Regions from separate parts of the Actinotalea sp. JY-7876 genome, predicted to be linked through region 1. Evidence: predicted binding sites of a transcription regulator. Region 1 holds the regulator's gene; the other holds the start of a gene.
The links. The regulator HspR, encoded in region 1, represses chaperone genes until heat shock. The targets are predictions, from matches to a motif close to AAGTTGAGTCNNNNNGACTCAACTT.
Positions count from the first base shown of each region.

Region 2: the regulator HspR is predicted to act here: its motif matches at 1,777-1,801, upstream of clpB (ATP-dependent chaperone ClpB).

Region 1 covers NZ_CP059493.1:3,310,496-3,315,942, reverse strand. Annotated here, with positions in the region: gene dnaK (molecular chaperone DnaK) at 1-484, shown strand, start outside; gene grpE (nucleotide exchange factor GrpE) at 481-1,104, shown strand; gene H2O74_RS15300 (DnaJ C-terminal domain-containing protein) at 1,133-2,146, shown strand; gene H2O74_RS15295 (heat shock protein transcriptional repressor HspR) at 2,160-2,588, shown strand; gene H2O74_RS15290 (hypothetical protein) at 2,613-3,380, opposite strand; gene H2O74_RS15285 (sigma-70 family RNA polymerase sigma factor) at 3,564-5,447, shown strand, end outside.
Region 2 covers NZ_CP059493.1:296,165-301,611, reverse strand. Annotated here, with positions in the region: gene clpB (ATP-dependent chaperone ClpB) at 1-1,692, opposite strand, end outside; gene H2O74_RS01460 (universal stress protein) at 1,925-2,332, shown strand; gene H2O74_RS01455 (alpha/beta hydrolase) at 2,410-3,444, shown strand; gene H2O74_RS01450 (septum formation family protein) at 3,413-3,898, opposite strand; gene trmB (tRNA (guanosine(46)-N7)-methyltransferase TrmB) at 4,030-4,740, shown strand; gene H2O74_RS01440 (anti-sigma factor) at 4,758-5,447, opposite strand, start outside.

The sequences.
Region 1 (5,447 bases):
CGGCATCGTGCACGTGTCCGCCAAGGACCGCGGCACGGGCAAGGAGCAGAAGATGACGATCACCGGCGGCTCGGCCCTCCCCAAGGAGGACATCGAGCGCATGGTGCGCGAGGCCGAGGAGCACGCGGCCGAGGACAAGAAGCGCCGCGAGGACGCCGAGACCCGCAACCAGGCCGAGGCCTTCGCGTACTCGACCGAGAAGGTGCTGGCGGACAACGGCGACAAGGTGCCGGACGACGTCAAGACCGAGGTCACGGGCGCCATCACCGAGCTCCGCACGGCGCTCGAGGGCGACGACATCGAGGCCGTGAAGTCGAAGCAGGCCGCCCTGACGGCGGTCAGCCAGAAGATCGGCGAGGCGATCTACCAGTCCGACGCCGCGGGTGAGGCCGCGGCCGGCACGGCAGCGCCCGAGGGCGCCGCGTCGCCGCAGGACGACGACGTCGTCGACGCCGAGATCGTGGACGAGGACGAGAAGAAGTGACCGACCAGTTCGCGGACCAGCCCGGGCAGGGCGGGGGCGAGGAGACCGACCCCGCCCGCCCGCGGTTCACCGACAAGCGCAGGATCGACCCGGAGACGGGCGCGGTCCGCGAGTCGCAGCCGACGCCGGCCGCACCGGAGCCCGAGGCGGCGACGCCGCCCGCGGAACCGGACGCACCGGCGCCGGCCCCGGGCGGGGCCGAGGCCCTGGCCGCCGAGCGGCTCGAGGACCTGCAGCGACTCCAGGCCGAGTACGTCAACTACCGGCGCCGGGTCGACCGCGACCGGCTCGTGGCGCGCGACCAGACGGTCGTCGCCATGGTCGAGGCGCTCCTGGGCGTGCTCGACGACGTCGAGCTGGCCCGCCAGCACGGCGAGCTCGCCGAGGGCCCGTTCGCGTCGATCGCGGACAAGCTCGAGGCGTCGCTCGCGAAGTTCGGCTGGGAGCGGTACGGCGCGGCCGGCGAGCCCTTCGACCCGACGGTGCACGAGGCGCTCATGCACTCGCACTCGGACGAGGTGAGCGAGCCGACGGTCGTGCAGGTGCTGCAGCCGGGGCACCGGGTGGGCGACCGCATCGTCCGCGCGGCGCGCGTCGCCGTCGCGGAGCCCGGCGCCTGAGCAGGACGAGGACGGGGAGGAGGGTGCGATGACCGGCCAGGACTGGTTCGAGAAGGACTTCTACGCGACGCTCGGCGTCCCGAAGAACGCCGACGCGTCGGCCATCAAGAAGGCGTACCGCAAGCTCGCCCGCACCCTCCACCCCGACCACAACCCCGACGACGCGCGGGCGGAGGAGCGCTTCAAGGAGGTCGGCGAGGCCTACGCGGTCCTGTCCGACCCCGAGCAGCGCCAGCAGTACGACGCCATCCGCGCCATGGCGGGCGGCGGCGCGCGCTTCAACGCGCCGGGCCGCGGCCCGGGCGGCCAGGGCGCGGCCGGCTTCGAGGACGTCTTCGGCGGCCTCTTCGGCGGCGGCGCCCCCGGCGGCGGCCGCGTCCGCTACACGACGTCGCCGGGCGGCGGCGGTGCCGGGCAGCCCGGCCTCGAGGACCTGCTCGGCGGCCTCTTCGGGGGCGGTGGTGGCGGCTTCGGCCGCGCCATGCAGGGCCAGGACATCGAGGCGACGACGACGCTGCCCTTCCGGCAGGCGGTCGAGGGCTCGACGGTCACGCTGACGGTCGAGGGCCGCCGGGTCACCGCCCGCATCCCGGCCGGGGTGCGCGACGGCCAGAAGATCCGGCTGCGCGGCAAGGGCCGGCCCGGCGAGGGCGGGGCCCCCGCCGGCGACCTCGTCATCGCCGTCCACGTCGAGCCGCACCCGGTGTTCTCGATCGACGGGCGTGACCTGCGCATCACCGTCCCGGTGACCTTCGACGAGGCGGCGCTCGGTGCCGAGGTCGAGGTGCCCACGTTCGGCGGTGCGGGCGGGAGCGGCACCGTGCGGGTCAAGGTGCCCGCGGGTACGCCGTCGGGCCGGACGCTGCGCGTGCGCGGCCGCGGGGTCGCGACGCCGAAGGGCACCGGCGACCTGCTCGTCACGGTCCAGGTGGTCGTGCCCCAGCGGCTCTCGGACGAGGCCCGGGCGGCCGTCGAGGCGTTCCGCGACGCGACCCGCGACGGCGACGTCCGCGCGGACCTGCGCGCGCGGGCCGCCCGCTAGCGGAGGAGGAACGGTGACGGGGATCGCGGAGCAGGCGTGGGACGCACCCGCGTTCGTCATCTCCGTCGCCGCGGAGCTCGCGGGGATGCACCCGCAGACGCTGCGCCAGTACGACCGCCTGGGGCTCGTGTCCCCCCGGCGGGCCCCGGGGCGCGGGCGGCGCTACTCGCTGCGTGACATCGCGACGCTGCGCGAGGTCCAGCGCCTCTCGCAGGACGAGGGCGTGAACCTCGCCGGCATCAAGCGCATCCTCGAGCTCGAGGCGCAGGTCGAGCGGCTCACCGCGCAGGTCGAGGCGCTGCGTGCCAGGGCCGAGCCGGGACACCGCATCTTCGCGGCGGGGCCCCAGGGCGACGTCGTCGCCGTGCCCCGCGGGCACCGGCCCGCCCGCGTCACGACCAACGGCGCCCTGGTGGTCTGGAGCCCGTCGAGCCGCCGCTGAGTCCGCGGCGCCGGGACCAGCGGCTCAGCGACGCAGGTGGTGCAGGAGGCGTACCGCGGACTCGTGCGTCTCCGGGAGCGGCTCGATCCAGATGCGCGGCGGCTGGCGCACCAGGTCCGCGACCTCGAGCTGGACCGCCTGGCGGTTCACCTCGTCGCGCAGCCGGCGCACGAGCTCCCCGAGGTCGCGGTCGCGTGCCACGAGGGCCGTGAACCGCCCGCCGCCGAGCGCCGCCATGGGCTGGCCCGCCGGCAGCGACGTCGTCAGGGCCTGCCCCATCGCGGCCGACCGCGTCATGCGCCGCCAGGGCGGCACGTCCTCGCGCGCGACGTCGACCAGGACCAGGCAGTGGGTCGTGAACGCCTCGTGGCCGTGCCGGCGCGCGGCCCCGTACGTCTCGGCGAGCCGGACGCCGAGGTACTCGATCGTCGGCAGGCCGGACTCGGGGTCCAGGCAGGAGGCCCGGACCGGGACCGACGCCACCGCGTCCGCCCAGCCCTCGCACAGCGCCCGGACGACCGCCATGCCGGGCTCACGCCCGAGCAGCTCGTAGACGAGCCCGATGTCGTCCAGGGTCTCGGCGATCCCGACGCCCGCGGCGCCCCGCACCTCGCCGAGCCGGGAGGCGGCCGCGGCCGCGCACTCCTCGGCGCTGAGGGCCTCGGCGAACGCGTCGACCGCCGGGTGGTACCAGTCGCCGGGGCGCAACCACACCGACTCGACGGTCCGGGAACGCCACTGCTCGCGCAGGCTCGCCGCCGACCCGTCGCGCGTCAGGTCCGTGGTCGTCATGACAGATGAGAGCGGCCACGGCGGTGACCATGACGCCACTTCCGGCCGCGGATCGCGGAATCGGGCGGTCCGGACACTTCAGTTCAGGGCCCGCGCCGCCGATGTCACCCCCGGGGCCACCCGCACGGGGGTTGACCGCCCATGAGAGCCTGTGCACAGGGCGGACCGACGGAGGGGGCTCGGGTGACGATCGCCAACGCCTGGGACCTGTCCAGCGACGCGGAGCTCATCACCGCCGTGCGCGGTGGTGAGTCCGAGCCCTTCGGCGTCCTCTACGAGCGCCACGTCGGCGCCGCGCGCGCCGTCGCGCGCCAGTACTCCAACCGCGCCGCCGACGCCGACGACGCCGTCTCGGACGCGTTCTCGCGCGTCCTGTCCGCGATCCAGCGCGGCGGCGGGCCCGACGTCGCCTTCCGCGCCTACCTCTTCACGGTGCTGCGGCGCGTCGCGATGGAACGTACCGAGGCGAGCAAGCGGACCGTCGCGTCCGACGACGTCGAGATGTTCGAGGCGGCGGTCGGCCCCGGCGAGTCCACCGAGGCGCCGACCCTCGCCGGGTTCGAGCGCGGCGTCGTGTCCAAGGCCTACTCGTCGCTGCCGGAGCGGTGGCAGGCCGTCCTCTGGTACACCGAGGTCGAGGAGCTCAGCGCGGCGCAGATCGCCCCGATCCTGGGCCTCACCGCGAACGGCGTCGCGGCGCTCGCGTACCGCGCGCGCGAGGGCCTGCGCCAGGCCTACCTGCAGCAGCACCTCGCCGCCCCGGAGAGCGAGGCGTGCACGATCGTCAACAAGAAGCTCGGCGCGTACGTGCGCGGCGGCCTGGCCAAGCGCGAGACGGCGCTCGTCGAGGGCCATCTCGACGAGTGCGGCACGTGCCGCGCGCTGGTGCTCGAGCTCGGGGACGTCAACCACGGGATGCGGGTGGTCATCGCGCCGCTCGTGCTGGGGCTGTCCGCCGCGGTGCTGCACGGCATCGGCTTCGGCGGCGCCGCCGGTGCGGCGGGCGCCACGGCGGCGGCGTCCGCGGGTGCGGGAGCCGCCGGCTCCGCCGGTGCGACGGGCACGGCCGCGGCCGGGTCGACCGGCTCGGTGGGCGGGCTCGGCGGTGGTGCGGCGCTCGGCGGCACGGCGGCTGGCGGCACGGCGGCCGGTGGCACCGCGGCGGGTGGCACCGCGGCGGCCGGCGGCGCGGTTGCCAGCGCCGGCTCGCTCGCGGCGGCCGGCGCTGCCGCCACCGGCATCGCCGCGGTGAGCGTCGGGACGGCCACGACGGCTGCCGGCGCGACCGCCGCGTCCGGTCAGGCCGCCTCCGGTGTCACGGCCGTGCTCGGAGCTGCCGGCACGGCGGGCGGAGCGGGAGCCGGGGCCGCCGGGGCCGGTGGCCTGGTGGGCGTGCTCGCGGCCCTGCCCGGCGGCGCCGCCCTCGGGCTCGCGGCGGTGGGCGCCGTGGTGGCCGGGGCGCTGGCCGTGGCCGGTGCCCTGGGGGTGTTCTCGGACGAGCCGGGATCGACGCCCCGGGCGGCGGGCACCGCCACGCAGCAGCCCACGGACGAGCCGGCCCCGGAGGGCGTCGAGCCCACCCCGGGTGCCGACGAGCCCGAGGGTGACCCGGGCACGGACCCGACGGCCATCCCGCCGGGGACGGGGCCCGACGAGCCCGTCGACGCGGGATCTGCGCCGTCGGGCGGTGCCTCCGACCGGGACCCCGGCGTCCGGCAGACGCCGGCGCCGTCGTCCGAGCCCGAGCCCGGGCCCGGACCCGAACCTCAGCCCGAGCCGGAACCCGAGCCCGAGCCGGAGCCGGAGCCGGAGCCGGAGCCGGAACCCGACATCACCGTCACGTCGCCGACCGACGTCGTGCTGACCGCGGGCGTGCCGACGGAGGTCGTCCTGTCGGTCGGCAACGCCGGCGGCGCGTACGGCGGCACCGTGGCGACCGAGCTGCGGTTCGACGTGGGCGTCGAGTGGTCCGTCTCGGCGCTGCCCGCGACGGTGGACGGCGGCGGTCGGTCGCGCTCGGCCGTGACCGGGACGGACTGGACCTGCGACGTGCTCGACGCCGCGACG
Region 2 (5,447 bases), 530 kb from region 1:
CTCGAGCAGGCGTCCGGTCGGGATGCCGGTCCACGCGGAGACGACCTCGGCGATCTCGTCGGTGCCGACCCGCTCGGCGATCATGGGCGCCTCGGCGGGGCCCTCGCCCTCCGGACGGCGCCGCTCGGCCTGCTCGGCCTCGGCGATCTCCTTCTCGACCGCGGGGATGTCGCCGTAGAGCAGGCGCGACGCCGTCGCGAGGTCGCCCTCGCGCTGCGACTTCTCGGCCGCGACCTTCAGCTCGTCCAGGCGCACGCGCAGCTCGCCCACGCGGTTCTGCCCGGCCTTCTCCGCCTCCCAGCGCGCGGTCAGTCCGGCCAGCTCCTCGCGGCGGTCCGCCAGCTCGGCGCGCAGCCGCTCGAGGCGGTCGCGCGAGGCCGGGTCGTCCTGGTCGGCCGCCTCGGCGAGGTAGGACTCCTCCATCGTCATGCGGTCCACGGCGCGGCGGAGCTCGTCGATCTCGACCGGCGAGGAGTCGAGCTCCATGCGCAGGCGCGACGCGGCCTCGTCGACCAGGTCGATCGCCTTGTCGGGGAGCTGACGCCCGGGGATGTACCGGTCGGAGAGCGTCGCCGCCGCGACGAGCGCCGCATCGGCGATGCCGACCTTGTGGTGCGCCTCGTACCGCTCCTTGAGGCCGCGCAGGATCGCGACGGTGTCCTCGACGCTCGGCTCCCCGACGAAGACCTGCTGGAACCGCCGCTCGAGGGCGGGGTCCTTCTCGATGCGCTCGCGGAACTCGTCGAGGGTCGTCGCGCCGACCATGCGCAGCTCGCCGCGCGCCAGCATCGGCTTGAGCATGTTGCCGGCGTCCATCGAGCCCTCGGCCGCACCGGCCCCGACGACCGTGTGCAGCTCGTCGATGAAGGTGACGACCTCGCCGTCGGAGGACTTGATCTCCTCGAGGACGGCCTTGAGGCGCTCCTCGAACTCGCCGCGGTACTTGGCCCCGGCGACCATCGAGGCGAGGTCGAGCGCGATGAGCCGCTTGCCGCGCAGGGACTCGGGCACGTCGCCCGCGACGATGCGCTGGGCGAGGCCCTCCACCACGGCGGTCTTGCCCACGCCCGGCTCGCCGATGAGCACGGGGTTGTTCTTGGTGCGGCGCGAGAGCACCTGCACCACGCGGCGGATCTCGGCGTCACGGCCGATGACGGGGTCGAGCTTGCCCTCGGCCGCGGCGGCCGTGAGGTCGACGCCGTACTTCTCGAGCGCCTGGTAGGTGCCCTCGGGGTCGGGCGTGGTCACGCGGGCCGAGCCGCGCACGGTGGGCAGCGCCGCCGCGAGCGCGTCGCGCGTGGCGCCGGCGTCCCGCAGCGCCTGGGCGGCGGGCGACGAGCCCGCGGCGATGCCCATGAGGAGGTGCTCGGCCGAGACGTACTCGTCGCCGAGGGCCTGCGCCTCCTGCTGGGCGGCCGTGATGACCGCGCTCGTGGCGCGCGACAGGGTCGGCTGGACCACGGAGCCGCCCGACGCCGCGGGAAGCGTGGCCTTGGCGGCCGCCGTGCGCTGCGCGAGCGCCGCGCGGTCCACCCCGACGGCGTCGAGCAGCGCCGAGGCGACACCGCCCGGCTGCTCGAGCAGCGCGTCGAGCAGGTGGACCGGCTCGAGCTGCGGGTTCCCGCCCGCCGTCGCGGCCTGGATCGCCGCGGCGAGGGCCTCCTGCGACTTCGTCGTGAACTTCTGGTCCATCAGTGGTGCGCCTCCGGGCTGCGTGGACGGTGCGCCCGTCCCGTGTCGTGCGTGGTCTGGTGTCCCCTGGTTCAACCGAGGGTCAACTTGAGTCTATTCCGCTCAACTCTGCGGCGCGAGAGGTTCCGGCCGCGCGAGGCGTCCCTGGGTAGCTGGTCCCAGCACTGGCCCGCCCGGCACCGGGACAATGGCAGTCGGCCGCGATCCGGCCGCCCGATCCGAGGAGCCTCATATGTCGATCATCGTCGGCTGGACCCCGACCCCCGAGGGCACCGCTGCCCTCACCCACGCGCTCGCCGAGGCGCGGTCGCGCGGCGCCGAGCTGCTCGTGGTGAACGTGTCAGGGTCCAGCGACCCGTCGGAGTCGACCTTCGCGACGGACCGGGAGCTCGAGCGGATCGAGGCCCTCCTCCGGGAGAGCGGCGTGCGCTACTCGCTGCGTCAGCTGGTGCGCGGGCGCGCCCCGGCCGAGGAGATCGTCTCCCTGGCCGCCGAGACGGGCGCGCAGCTCGTGGTCATCGGCCTGCGCCACCGCAGCCCCGTCGGCAAGCTGCTGCTCGGCAGCCGCTCGCAGGCGATCCTCCTCGACGCGCCCTGCCCCGTCCTGGCGGTCAAGGCGGAGCACGCCCTGGCGGCCTGACCCGGCCACCCCCGGGCGCCTGCCACGATGTGCGCACGCCGGCGTCGCGGACGCCGCCAGCGCCCACGAGGAGCGACGTGACGCACGGACCCGGGACCCCGCCCGCCAGGCACGCCCAGTGGCACGACGACGTGCTGCCCGGATGGGAGGCGCTGACGCTCGACCTGCGTCCCGACGCGCAGGGTCCGGGCGTCGCGACGCTCGTCCGGCGCCGTGGGGTCCCCCGGCTGGAGCGGGCGGTGCTGTACGTCCACGGCTACGTCGACTACTTCTTCCAGGCGCACCTGGGCGAGGCGTGGGCCGCCATGGGCTACGACTTCTACGCCCTGGACCTGCGGTCCTACGGCCGCTCGCTGCTGGCGCACCAGCGGCCCAACGACGCGCCGGACCTGGCCGTGCACGCCGAGGAGCTCGACCGCTCGGTGCGCCTCCTGCGTGAGTGGGGGCACACCGTCGTCGTCGGGCACGGGCACTCGACCGGCGGGCTGCTGCTGTGCCTCTGGGCGCACGAGCGGCGCGGCCGCGCGGAGCCGGTGGTCGACGCGCTCGTCCTCAACAGCCCGTGGCTCGAGCTCAACCGGGGGTGGTTCGACCGCGTCGTCACGACGCGCGCCGTCGACATGCTCGGCAGGGTCGCGCCGCACACGGTCGTCTCGCAGCTGCAGCCCCACTACGGGCGGGGCCTGCACCGCGAGACCGGGGGCCCCTGGGACTACGACCTGGCGTGGAAGCCGCACGAGGGCTTCGGCGTCCGGGCGGGCTTCATCCGCTCGGTGCGGCGCGGGCACCGCGCCGTCGCGCGCGGCCTGGCCGTCGACGTCCCGGTGCTCGTGTGCACGAGCGACGCGTCCGGCCCCGCCGACCGCCTGCACGAGGCGCTCGACCGCACCGACAGCGTGCTCGCGGTGGAGCACATGGTCGAGCGCGCGCCGCGGCTGGGCCCCGACGTCACGATCGTCCAGGTCCCGGGCGGCGTGCACGACCTCGCGCTGTCGTCGGCGCCGGCACGCGATCGCTACCTCGCCGACGTGGCGCGGTGGGTGGCCGAGCGACTCCCGGCCGACCCACCGCCACGACGGCTCAGCGAGCCGCGCCCTCCAGGCTGCCCGTGATGCCACCCTCGGTCTCGTCGAGCGCGATGCACAGGACCTCGCGGTCGTCGAGCTCGTTCCAGCCCATCTCGCTGGGCGCGAGCGGCTGGTAGTAGATCTCGGACTCGTCGTACGGCACGCCGATGAACGTCTCGAACTCCGCGAGGCAGAACTCGTCCGCCAGGTCGAAGATCGCGTCGTCGCCCGGGTAGTCGCCGTCCTCGAGCTCGGTCGAGGCGAAGATCTCCGAGTCGTGCGGCTCGCTGCACGGGACGGTCGGGACCGACTCGACCTCCTCGGCGAGCTCGCCGCTGTTCATGCAGTCCCCGACCTGCAGGGCGAAGACGTCGGACTCGGAGCTCTCGGTGATCTCACCGGTCTCCTCGTCCCGGACCGGCTCGTCGGGGCCGCATCCCGTGAGCGCGAGCGCCGTCACGGCGAGAGCGACAGCAGCGGCTGAACGTGCGAGACGCATGGGTTCCCCTTGTGAAGATATCGGTGTACCGGGTGCCCGGCCGCCAGACCCTATCGACACCGGCGCCCCGCCGCACGGGTGAATCCGCCCCGGGCGGCGGCCGTGCGCAGCCCTCCGGGAGGATCAGCACCATGTCCGACGACTTCACCTTCGGCGCACCCGAGCCGCACGGGCCGTTGCGCACCTTCCACCCGCGGCGCGCCACCCTGGGACCCGCGCGACGGGAGGCGCTCGAGCGCCTCTGGCCGACGCTGGGCTTCTCGGTGCACGGCACGGGCGACGGTCCGCTCGACCGCCGGGCCCTCTTCGGCCGCGACGCGCCCCTGGTGCTGGAGATCGGCTCCGGGATGGGCGAGGCCGTGGCGGCCATGGCCGCGGCCGACCCCGGGCGGGACTACCTCGCGGTCGAGGCGCACCTGCCGGGGATCGCCAACCTGCTGCTCCTGGTGGAGGCGGCCGGGCTGACCAACGTCCGCGTCGCGCACGGCGACGCCCTCGAGCTGCTGCGCCACCGGGTGCCCGAGGGCTCGCTCGACGCGATCCACGTGTTCTTCCCGGACCCGTGGCCCAAGAAGCGGCACCACAAGCGGCGCATCGTCCAGCCGGACCACGTCGCCCTGATGCGGTCGCGGCTCGCCGTCGGCGGCGTGCTGCACGTCGCGACGGACTGGGCGCCGTACGCCGAGGTGGTGCTCGAGGTCCTCGCGGCGGATCCCGGGCTCGAGAACCCCCACGGCGGCCCTGCCCCGCGTCCCGCGCACCGGCCCGTGACGAGCTTCGAACGCCGTGGCCTGGACCTGGGGCACGAGATCACCGACGTCGTCGTGCGCCGCGTGGCCTGAGCGCCGCGCGCGGCGGGCTACGGCGCGCCGGCCAGCAGCACCGTCCCGTCGGTGGCGACGAGCTCGACCGCGACGATGTCGGCGCGGCGCATGAGGGTGGACGCCGGCACGGTGACCTCGCGGTCCGCCACGCCGGCCCACGTCGCCACCTCCTCCGACCTGCCGGCACCGTCCCGCAGCACGAGCGCGTACCCGACGCGCGTCGGTCCCCCCTCGCCCCCGTCGCCGTAGCCGCCGGGCTCCGCCGGCGCGGCCGTACCCGGCGCGGGTGCCGCCGGGTCCGCCCCGCCCCCCGCGTGCCGGCAGACCAGGTCGATCTTCGTCCCCCAGGCGACGTCGTCCAGGCGCACCGTCGCGGTGACGGGGGTGTCCACGACCGGGCTCAGCTCGATCGTCGCGCTCGCCACCTGCGTCTCGACCGTCCGCCACGGCAGCGCCAGCGGGCTGCCGGGCAGCACCAGCACGGCGGCGAGCACGGCCGCCGCGGCCAGCGCCCCCACGACGCGCCGACGCCGCGTGCGCGCGCGCTCCTCGCGGCGCGCCACGCGCAGCAGGTCGGCGAGCAGCAGGGGCGGCGGCTCTGCCCGCTCGGCGCCGCCGCGGCGGCCCTCGAGCTCGTCGACGACGTCGGCCGGCACCCGGTCCAGCAGGCCCGGGAGCCCGGCGAGCGCCGACACCTCGGCGCGGCAGGCCGCGCACGTGGCGGC